3 linked regions of the Methylotuvimicrobium sp. KM2 genome follow. The protein of the gene in region 2 interacts with the protein of the main gene of each other region in a pairwise test. Links are inferred from orthologs where the notes say so. Each region holds a gene or a part of one and is shown on either strand. Other genes may lie near its edges.

Region 1 (3,067 bases), 3.9 Mb from region 2 along the record:
CGATACCTTACATCAACGGCAAAATCTGATCCAAAACCTTGCCGTTCGTGACCAAAATCTGTTTCGGAAAAATACCGGGATTACCCTTGAAGTCGGTCACGGTTGCACCCGCTTCCTTCGCGATCAATGCGCCCGCCGCGACATCATAAAGGTTCAATTCTTGCTCCCAAAACGCATCGACCTGAGCATCCGCAACCAAACACAAATCCAACGCCGCCGACCCCAGTCGACGCTGCCCGGCCGTCACTTGCGCTATCCGGCAAAAGCGCGCCAAGTTATTGTCTGTCAAATAACTTCGCAAACACGCAAAACCCGTGCTGACCATCGCATCGGCCAAGTTGGTTTCCGAAGACACATGAATACGCTCGCCATTCTTGTATGCGCCTTGCCCTTTTTGCGCCCAATAATAATCGTCGAACGCCGGCGCATAAACCGCGCCGAATTCCATTTCACCCTCAATTTCGAGCGCCACGCTGAGCGACCAAAAATACTGGCCTTTCGAAAACGAATGCGTGCCGTCGATCGGATCGACAACCCAACGACTGCTTTGGTTTTCGGTCTTACCGCTTTCCTCGCCCCAAAAACCGAATTGCGGATAGCGCCCGGTCAACTCCTTCTTCAAAAACGCTTCAACCGCGACATCGGCTTCGGTAACGAAATCGCGGGGCGCTTTTTTAGTAATTTCTATATGCTTCAAAGCTTTGAAATGATTCAATGCAATGGAACCGGCTTCGCGGATAACCCGCTCAAGATCGCTTGTAGAAATAGACATTATCGGCCTTAGAAATGAATTAAAGCCGTTTATTGTAAAGCATCGGCGGCAAGGCGGCCTATCTCAGTATGATGCAGAATTTTTTCAAAAGGTTGTAAAACCTGCCTAGGCCCTTGCATAAATACATACACCGGAGTCGAGGTGTGCGTGCCGGTGGCCCAGACCGCGTGCTGTTGTTCGGCAACTTCTCGCGCAAGCAGATTTTGACGATTGCCTGCCGGATAAGCAAAAAACGCGCTGTTAAAGCCCATCATAGGCACGCGCTTCAAACTCAATGATTTGTGGTTTGGCTGGTAATAGCGGTTTTTTTCAGTCGCCAAAATACGCTCGGCTTGTCTTTCATCGATTTTGAATTCGGTATAAAGATTAACCATCTCGACCAACCTAGCCGGCGTCTGTTGCGCCTTCGGTAAGGACTCGAAGCGCTTGAACAGCTCATAGTAACTCAACTGCTGTGCATACAATCTATCCAACACTTCAGGATTGCCGTAATTAAAGGACGGTTGAAACTGCCTGCCTTCTTGAAAATACGCACCAGGAAGCGAGCGGGGCTCGGGTAAATCGGCCGCCGAATAACTAAAGCCGAAGCCGCCGGTTTCATGATCGGCCGTGACGATCAATAAGGTATCGTCTCGCCCCTGCATCCAGTCAAGCACTGCTTCGAGCGTTTCATTCATCCGAAGCATTTCGTGCAATAAGGTGCCGGTATCGTTGCCGTGCGAAGCCCAATCGATCTGCCCGGCCTCGATCATCAGAAAAAAACCTTGTTCGTTTTTCGACAAGATGTCCAGCGCCTGCCGCGACATTTCCTGCAATGTCGGAACGGTACGTGCCGGGTCTTGTTTGGCTAGGGTCTCGGCAATGCCATTCGGTAATTCGGACGCGGCAAACAACCCTAAGGTTTTGTCTCGGGCTTGCTGCAATTGCGATTTATTGAAAACCAACTCATAGCCCTGTTGCCGTGCTTGTGCCAATAGATTTTTTCGATCGTTCCGTTTCGAAGCGATCGAGTCGGTCCGGCCCAGTAATTGCGCTGCCGATCGGTAATCTTGCGATTGTTTGTCGTTGACGGTTTCGGGCAACCAATAACTCCATCCCGCCGAAAACATAACATCCGGACCGATAGCCAGCAAATCTTCGGCAATTTCATTTTCGAGACTTCGATGTGTCTGATGCGCGGCAAATGCCGCCGGCGTCGCATGCGTGATGCGCGTATCGGATACCAGCCCTGTAGCCTTACCGATACGCTTGGCTTTTTCGACAATCGTTTCGCGGCGGTTGCCGTCTTTATCCAGCCCCAGCATTTCCGAACCGGCAAAATAACCGGTCGCCAATTGAGACGCCGAAGCTGCGGAATCGGTGACTAACGTGCCGGCCGCGTGTGTCGTCGAAATGGCTAAATTGGCATCGCCCTGTTCAATCATGCGGTCGAAAGCGGTTTTGCGCGATTGGATCACGCTACCCGGCGCTTGCCTGGCATAAGACAATAACAAGCCGACCTGCTGCGGCCCCATGCCGTCGCCGATCACTAAAATGACGTTGTTAATACGAGCATCTTCCGATTGCGCCAGGTCAACACAGGCACATCCCGTCAATGCTAGACTCAATAACCCCGGCAAACAGATCGCAATGTAAATTTTTTTCATATCAAATGCCAGTATTCGAATAAGCTTTAGTCAATAAGTTATCCTGATTACATATAAGCTTCAGCCTATTTGAAATCCGAAGTGGGTTTTGTGTCGCTATCGCGACGCTTATATGGAGTCGGTTCGCGGACCGGCAACCGCGATACTTTTCTTTGCTTGTCCAAAGAAAAGTATCCAAAAGAAAAGACACCCGGAGGCCGCTGTATCCTGCGCGCTGACGATTTTGCCGAGGGTTTTCAGAAGGGCTATCCCTAGCCCTCCGAAAACGAGCGGCATCCTTGCCGCTCCCCTGGCGGGCTATTCTCGGCAAAATCGCCAGTGCTCGGCGCGGCCTAACGGGCCCCAGGCGGGCGCCCTGAGTCAAGTTGGCTGAACGTTCTCAGTAATCAGGTAAGTTATATTGTGCATGATTGTTAGATTCAGCACGAGCTCCCAAGCTCTAACCGTTCCGATGAATCAACGCTTATGAGTCTAACAAGAAACGAACGCCAAACACCGAATTATCGATTATGATAACGTTATCGATACTATAAATTCGCCGATCGGTAAAGCTCATGGAAACCGCCATGTCAAAAATTCTCTCCGAAATAGACCCGCAGCAATTGCCGGCTATTCCTAAAGTCTTATTGAATCTGATCGAAGCCTTTCA
Region 2 (3,425 bases):
GCTTGAAATCGGTAATCAAATGATCCTTATCCAACGACAAACTTGGGAGTTTGGTTATCGTTGGGTCCGGCTTACTTTTTTTGAAAATAGTGCTAGGCATTTTTGATGGCTCTTCGGATTGTTCGTACATATCAATCATATCGGTTTATTTTCATTAAACAAGTGATTTAAGGCGATTAAATTAAGCCTTAATCCGCTTGAGAAACAGGCGTTCAGTATTACTTGAATACAATATTCAGACAAACGGGTATCAAATGCCATGGACGGCAAGCCGAAGACACCTCAGTAGCACCAGTTCACAAATGCACGACTATGCATTGACTTGCCGCTCACCAACTAGAAACACTCGAAGGGAGCATCTAACTGATACGCCCATGGCATTGCTTATATTTTTTTCCCGACCCGCATGGACAAGGGTCGTTACGGCCTACCTTACGCTCATTTCTAACAAACGGCTGATCGACAGGTTTTTCCGGCTCCATCGGCGGCGCATCCTCGACCGGGGCCGCTATCGGCTCCGCCTCGGCATGCTCGTAATGCATTTCCTTGGGCGCTTGTCTCATTTCATCTATCGCCTGAACATCCTCTTCCTGAGTCACTTGAACCTTCGCAAGGATACCAATCACTTCGTACTTGATGTGATCCAGCAAACTGGTAAACATTTCGAAAGCTTCACGCTTATATTCTTGCTTCGGATCTTTTTGCGCATAACCTCTAAAATGAATGCCCTGACGCAAATGATCCATCGCCGCCAAATGTTCCTTCCAACTATTGTCCAAGACTTGCAACATCACCGATTTCTCGAAATGCCGCAATACTTTAGGTTCAATCTTGAGTTCTTTTTCCTTATAGTTTTGCTCGACCAACTCGACAATCCGCTCACGCAACGAGGCTTCATTAAGTCTTTTGTCATCCTCCAGCATTTGCCTGACCGGTATATCGGCATTAAATTCTTGCAAAAGATGATCTTCCAGACCTTTGGTATCCCACTGCTCTTCCATTGTTTTTGGCGGAATGTATTGCGTAATGACATTATTAACCACATCCTTGCGGATTTCGCTCATGATATCGGAAATATCTTCCGCAGCCATAAGCTCGTTGCGTTGCGCATAGATCACTTTGCGCTGATCGTTAGCGACATCATCGTAAGCCAAGATTTGTTTACGTATGTCGAAATTCCGGCTTTCGACTTTTCGTTGAGCGTTTTCAATCGAACGAGTGACCCAAGGGTGCTCGATCGCCTCGCCATCACCCATGCCCAATTTTTGCATCAAGCCTGCAACGCGGTCGGAGGCAAAAATACGCATTAACGGATCTTCGAGCGATAAGTAGAATCTTGTAGAGCCCGGGTCGCCTTGCCGCCCCGAGCGCCCCCGTAGCTGATTGTCGATACGCCGCGATTCGTGACGCTCGGAACCGATTACATGCAAGCCGCCGCTGGCAATGACTTGTTGATGACGATCGAGCCATGCTCCGCGAACTTTTTCCCGATCTTCTTCTGAGGCCTCCTCGCCCAGCGCCGCCAATTCCGCATCAAGATTACCGCCCAACACGATGTCGGTACCTCGCCCGGCCATATTGGTTGCAATCGTTACCGCGCCCGGCATACCGGCCTGTTCGATAATATGCGCTTCGCGTTCATGCTGTTTGGCATTCAATACTTCGTGCTTAATATTTTCCTTGGTAAGTAATGCGGAAATGATCTCGGAGTTTTCGATCGATGTCGTTCCGACCAAAACCGGCTGGCCGCGTTCGACGCAACTTTTGATGTCTTGAGCAATGGCCTGGTATTTTTCACGAGCCGTCAAATAAACCAAATCGCCCATGTCTTTACGAATCATCGGGCGATGGGTCGGAATGACGACTACTTCAAGACCGTAAATCTTGTTCAATTCAAAAGCTTCGGTATCGGCTGTTCCGGTCATCCCGGACAGCTTTTCATAGAGGCGGAAATAATTTTGGAATGTAATCGAGGCCAGCGTTTGATTTTCATTTTGTATCGTCACGCGTTCTTTGGCTTCGATGGCCTGATGCAGACCTTCAGACCAACGCCGCCCCTGCATAATGCGCCCGGTAAATTCATCGACGATCATGACTTCATTGTTCGCGACAATATAATCGACGTCTTTTTGAAATAAATGATGGGCGCGCAACGACGCATTGAGGTAATGCATCAGCCGAATATTAGACGCATCGTAAAGACTACCGCCATCGACCATCAAGCCATGTTCGGTCATCAATTGTTCGACGCGCTCATGACCTTCCTCGGTCAAATAAATCTGCCGGGTTTTCTCGTCGACAAAGAAATCGCCCGGACCATCTTCTTTTTCTTGTTTGGTCAAAAAGGGCACGATCTCGTTGGCTTTGATATAAATATCAGTGCTTTCCTCGGTCGGTCCGGAAATAATCAATGGCGTGCGCGCCTCGTCGATTAAAATCGAATCCACCTCGTCGACGATCGCAAATGCTAAATCCCTTTGAACTTTTTGCGCCAAGCTGAAAGCCATGTTGTCGCGCAAATAGTCGAAGCCGAACTCGTTGTTGGTACCGTAGGTGATATCGGCGGCGTAAGCGGTCCGTCTCTCCGCGCTATCCATGCGACTAACGATAACGCCGGTCGTCAAACCTAAAAACTCGTATACGCGCCCCATCCATTGCGCGTCGCGAGCCGCCAGATAATCGTTGACCGTGACAACATGCACTCCGCGCCCCGGCAAAGCATTAAGATAAGCCGCCAAGGTCGCCATCAAGGTTTTTCCCTCGCCGGTCTTCATTTCGGCAATCTTGCCGTCATTAAGAACCATACCCCCGATAAGCTGCACATCGTAATGACGCATGCCGAATACCCGAGCGGAGGCTTCCCTTACCGTTGCAAAGGCTTCCGGGATCAAATCATCCAACTTTTCGCCCCGCTTGAGACGATCACGGAACTCTTGAGTCTTGGCTTTTAATTCGCCATCGGATAATTTTTCATAATCGGAAGCGAGCGCATTAATTTTTTTGACCAGCTTCCTTTTCTTTTTGACCAGTCGGTCATTGCGACTACCTACAATAAATTTAACCAGCTTACCAACCATGCTTTTTTCCGGTGAGAATTGAGTAATAACTATTTAAAAGTTTCGGATTATATACCTTCTACCCCATTAGTTACAGTTAAAAGCTCTTATAGCTTCTACGCATCGACTTCAGATATTGCCGTATATCAAAGGCTGGATTGTTAAACCTTAACGATCAAGAAGAGGCATTCATCACTGTATCCTAGCCTGCCCGATATGATCGACAAACCATCGGTAAGCATCGGTTAAACCTTCCTCTAAACCGATACGATATTCCCAGCCCAACGATCTGAGCCGCGATACATCCATCAGCTTACGGGGCGTCCCGTCCGGCTTGGTCGCATCGAAGCTCAACTTGCCTTTGAACCC
Region 3 (2,895 bases), 2.9 Mb from region 2 along the record:
GCTTCTTCCATTTGGCGTTGCGACTCGAGTAGCTTATTTTGCTGCGTCTTCAGTCGCTCCGCCTCAGCCTGAATCAACGATTCATCGATCACCATCGCTTCAATAATTTCGGGCGCGGGACCTGTCTCAAACACTGGAGATTTCGAATCGAAGCTGAACATGAATACGCCAAGAAGCAGAACGTGCAAAGTCAGGGCCAGGATAAAAGGCCCGGTTAATTTACGCTTACTAATCATACGTATTAATGCTGATATGGCTGCGTCATTAATCCTACTTTGGGGACTCCCGCATTTTTTAAGGCCGCCATCGCACTGATAACTTTGCCATAATCGACAAACTGATCGCCTCGAATAAATACTTGTATTGCCGGTTTATCCCTAAGCACATCGGCAACCGTGGCTGTCATTTCATCGGTCCCCATCTCCTGACTTTCCTGTCCTGCCATATCCACATAGAAACGCCCTTCGCGATCGATAGACACGATTACCGGCGGATCGCTCTGCTGCTCGGCAGTCTCGGTGTCCGCTTGAGGCAAATCAACGTCGACCCCGGTCTGAAGCATCGGCGCAGTCACCATGAAAATAATCAACAACACCAAAGTCACGTCGATGTAAGGAACGACATTGATCTCGGCTTTAGGCTTTCTGCGGCCTGATTGTCTACTGCTCATTGACTGTGCGCCTGCCTTTGCAATAAAACGACAAATTCATCGATAAAGAGTTCATACCGCCCGATCAAACGATCCAAACGACTGGCAAAACGGTTATAGGCAATTACAGCAGGAATAGCGGCAAACAAACCCATCGCAGTGGCTATCAATGCCTCGGCGATGCCCGGAGCGACTTGAGCCAAGGTTGCTTGTTGCACATTACCCAATGAACGAAATGAATTCATGATTCCCCAAACCGTTCCGAATAAACCGACATACGGGCTAATCGATCCGACCGTCGCCAAAAAAGGCAAATGTTCGTCGAGTCTTTCCAGCTCGCGGTTTAACTCGATCTTCATCGCGCGCTGCGCATTCTCGACTTGAACTTCGGGATCAATACCGGCTTTTTGCCGCATTCTCGAATACTCTCGGTAGCCCGCCAGAAAAATTTTCTCGATACCTTCCGGTTCGAAATCGGCATCGGTCAATCTTTTATATAGATCGCTAAGCTCGACACCCGACCAAAACTCCTCTTCAAATTCATCCGCAATATCGGCCGCTTTAGCAAGTTCCCTAGTTTTCGAAAAAATATAAGTCCAAGAAACAACTGACGCGACAACTAAGATCAACATCACCAGTTGAACAATAAAACTGGCTTCTTTAATTAAATGAAACAAGGATAAATCAGCATTCATTATGTAATGGCTCTAATAAAATGTCAGGTATGGCTTTAGGCCTCATGTTTTTGGAATCCAAGCAAGCGATACGCACCGTACCGGTACATAACACATCGCTTCCTCGGGTAATGGTTTGCTCGAATATTAGACTGGCTTTTTTAGCTAAAGTCACTATGGCGCTGACATTTATTTGTTCGTTAAAGCGCGCGGGCATCAAATAGTCGATCTGAACCGAGCGTACAACGAAAATAATGCCTTGCTCGTCGATCAAGCGATCTTGCTCGAACCCCATTGAGCGCAGCATTTCGGTTCGCGCCCGCTCGAAAAACTTCAAATAATTCGCATAGAAAACGACGCCTCCGGCATCGGTATCCTCATAATAAACCCGAACGGGCCAATTGAATGTTTGCATAGGGATGATTGTTTAGGGACTATTTGAGATGCAAAAGCATGAACAAGAGCGGTGAACAGTGAACAGTGAACAGTGAACAGTGAACAGTGAACAGTGAACAGTGAAATGATGCAGGATTTTACCCGCTTGTCAAGCGCCGATTTCACCTTTCACCTTTCACCTTTCACCTTTCACCTTTCACCTTTCACCTTTCACCTTTCACCTTTCACCTTTCACCTTTCACCTTTCACCTTTCACCTTTCACCTTTCACCTTTCACCTTTCACCTTTCACCTTTCACCTTTCACCTTTCACCTTTCACCTTTCACCTTTCACCTTTCACCTTTCACCTTTCACCTTTCACCTTTCACCTTTCACCTTTCACCTTTCACCTTTCACCTTTCACCTTTCACCTTTCACCTTTCACCTTTCACCTTTCACCTTTCACCTTTCACCTTTCACCTTTCCTCTCAAGTAAACAACTCGTCGGTCACACCCATTTGCACCGGCGGCTGCAAGCCGAAATGCAAATAAGCGTTCTGCGTTACGACTCGCCCTCTGGGCGTACGCATGATAAAGCCTTGCTGTAATAAATACGGCTCCAACACATCCTCGATCGTGCCTCGCTCTTCGCTGATCGCGGCCGCCAATGTATCTAGCCCTACCGGGCCTCCGGCAAAATTGTCGATCATCGTTCTAAGCAATTTTCTATCCAACGCATCAAAGCCGTTATTATCGACCTTGAGCATCGCCAGCGCTTCGCCGGCGATTTGTTCGGAAACCTTGCCGTCGCCTTTGACTTCGGCGAAATCGCGCACACGCCGCAACAATCGATTGGCAATACGCGGAGTTCCCCTCGAACGGCGTGCGATTTCATGAGCACCTGCCGATTCGATTGCAATTTTCAGTAAATTTGCCGAACGCGTCACAATGGCGGCCAATTCCTCGACCGTATAAAATTCGAGCCGCTGCACGATGCCGAAACGGTCGCGCAAGGGCGATGTCAAAAGCCCTGCTCTCGTCGTCGCGCCGACCAGCGTGAACGGCGGCAGATCAAGCTTGATCGACCGAGCCGCCGGACCCTCGCCGATCATGATATCGATTTGATAGTCCTCCATCGCCGGATACAGCACTTCTTCGACCATCGGACTCAAACGGTGAATTTCGTCAATGAACAAG

What was found.
Region 1: the proteins of secA (region 2) and WJM45_RS18620 interact in binary tests that used the Escherichia coli proteins (3 or more experiments, as listed by UniProt). The link is inferred for Methylotuvimicrobium sp. KM2 from one-to-one orthologs.
Region 3: the proteins of secA (region 2) and ybgC interact in binary tests that used the Escherichia coli proteins (3 or more experiments, as listed by UniProt). The link is inferred for Methylotuvimicrobium sp. KM2 from one-to-one orthologs.

What each region holds. Positions count from the first base shown.
Region 1 is NZ_CP150634.1:4,418,917-4,421,983, forward strand. Bases 111-3,018 are described here. They hold WJM45_RS18620 (alkaline phosphatase), read right to left. Parts: upstream 2,419-3,018; coding sequence 802-2,418; downstream 111-801. Other genes in these bases: WJM45_RS18615 (inositol monophosphatase family protein), read right to left, coding at 111-772; WJM45_RS18625 (HDOD domain-containing protein), read left to right, coding at 2,985-3,018. In the rest of the region: more of WJM45_RS18615, read right to left, coding at 8-110; more of WJM45_RS18625, read left to right, coding at 3,019-3,067.
Region 2 is NZ_CP150634.1:490,283-493,707, reverse strand. Bases 160-3,425 are described here. They hold secA (preprotein translocase subunit SecA), read right to left. Parts: upstream 3,078-3,425; coding sequence 360-3,077; downstream 160-359. Other genes in these bases: WJM45_RS02215 (GDP-L-fucose synthase), read right to left, coding at 3,249-3,425. Also shown: WJM45_RS02225 (glycogen/starch/alpha-glucan phosphorylase), read right to left, coding at 1-100. UniProt on the Escherichia coli protein: Required for protein export, interacts with the SecYEG preprotein conducting channel.
Region 3 is NZ_CP150634.1:3,405,901-3,408,795, forward strand. What follows is about bases 37-2,772. They hold ybgC (tol-pal system-associated acyl-CoA thioesterase), read right to left. Parts: upstream 1,739-2,772; coding sequence 1,334-1,738; downstream 37-1,333. Other genes in these bases: tolA (cell envelope integrity protein TolA), read right to left, coding at 37-236; tolR (protein TolR), read right to left, coding at 242-670; tolQ (protein TolQ), read right to left, coding at 667-1,344; ruvB (Holliday junction branch migration DNA helicase RuvB), read right to left, coding at 2,187-2,772. In the rest of the region: more of tolA, read right to left, coding at 1-36; more of ruvB, read right to left, coding at 2,773-2,895.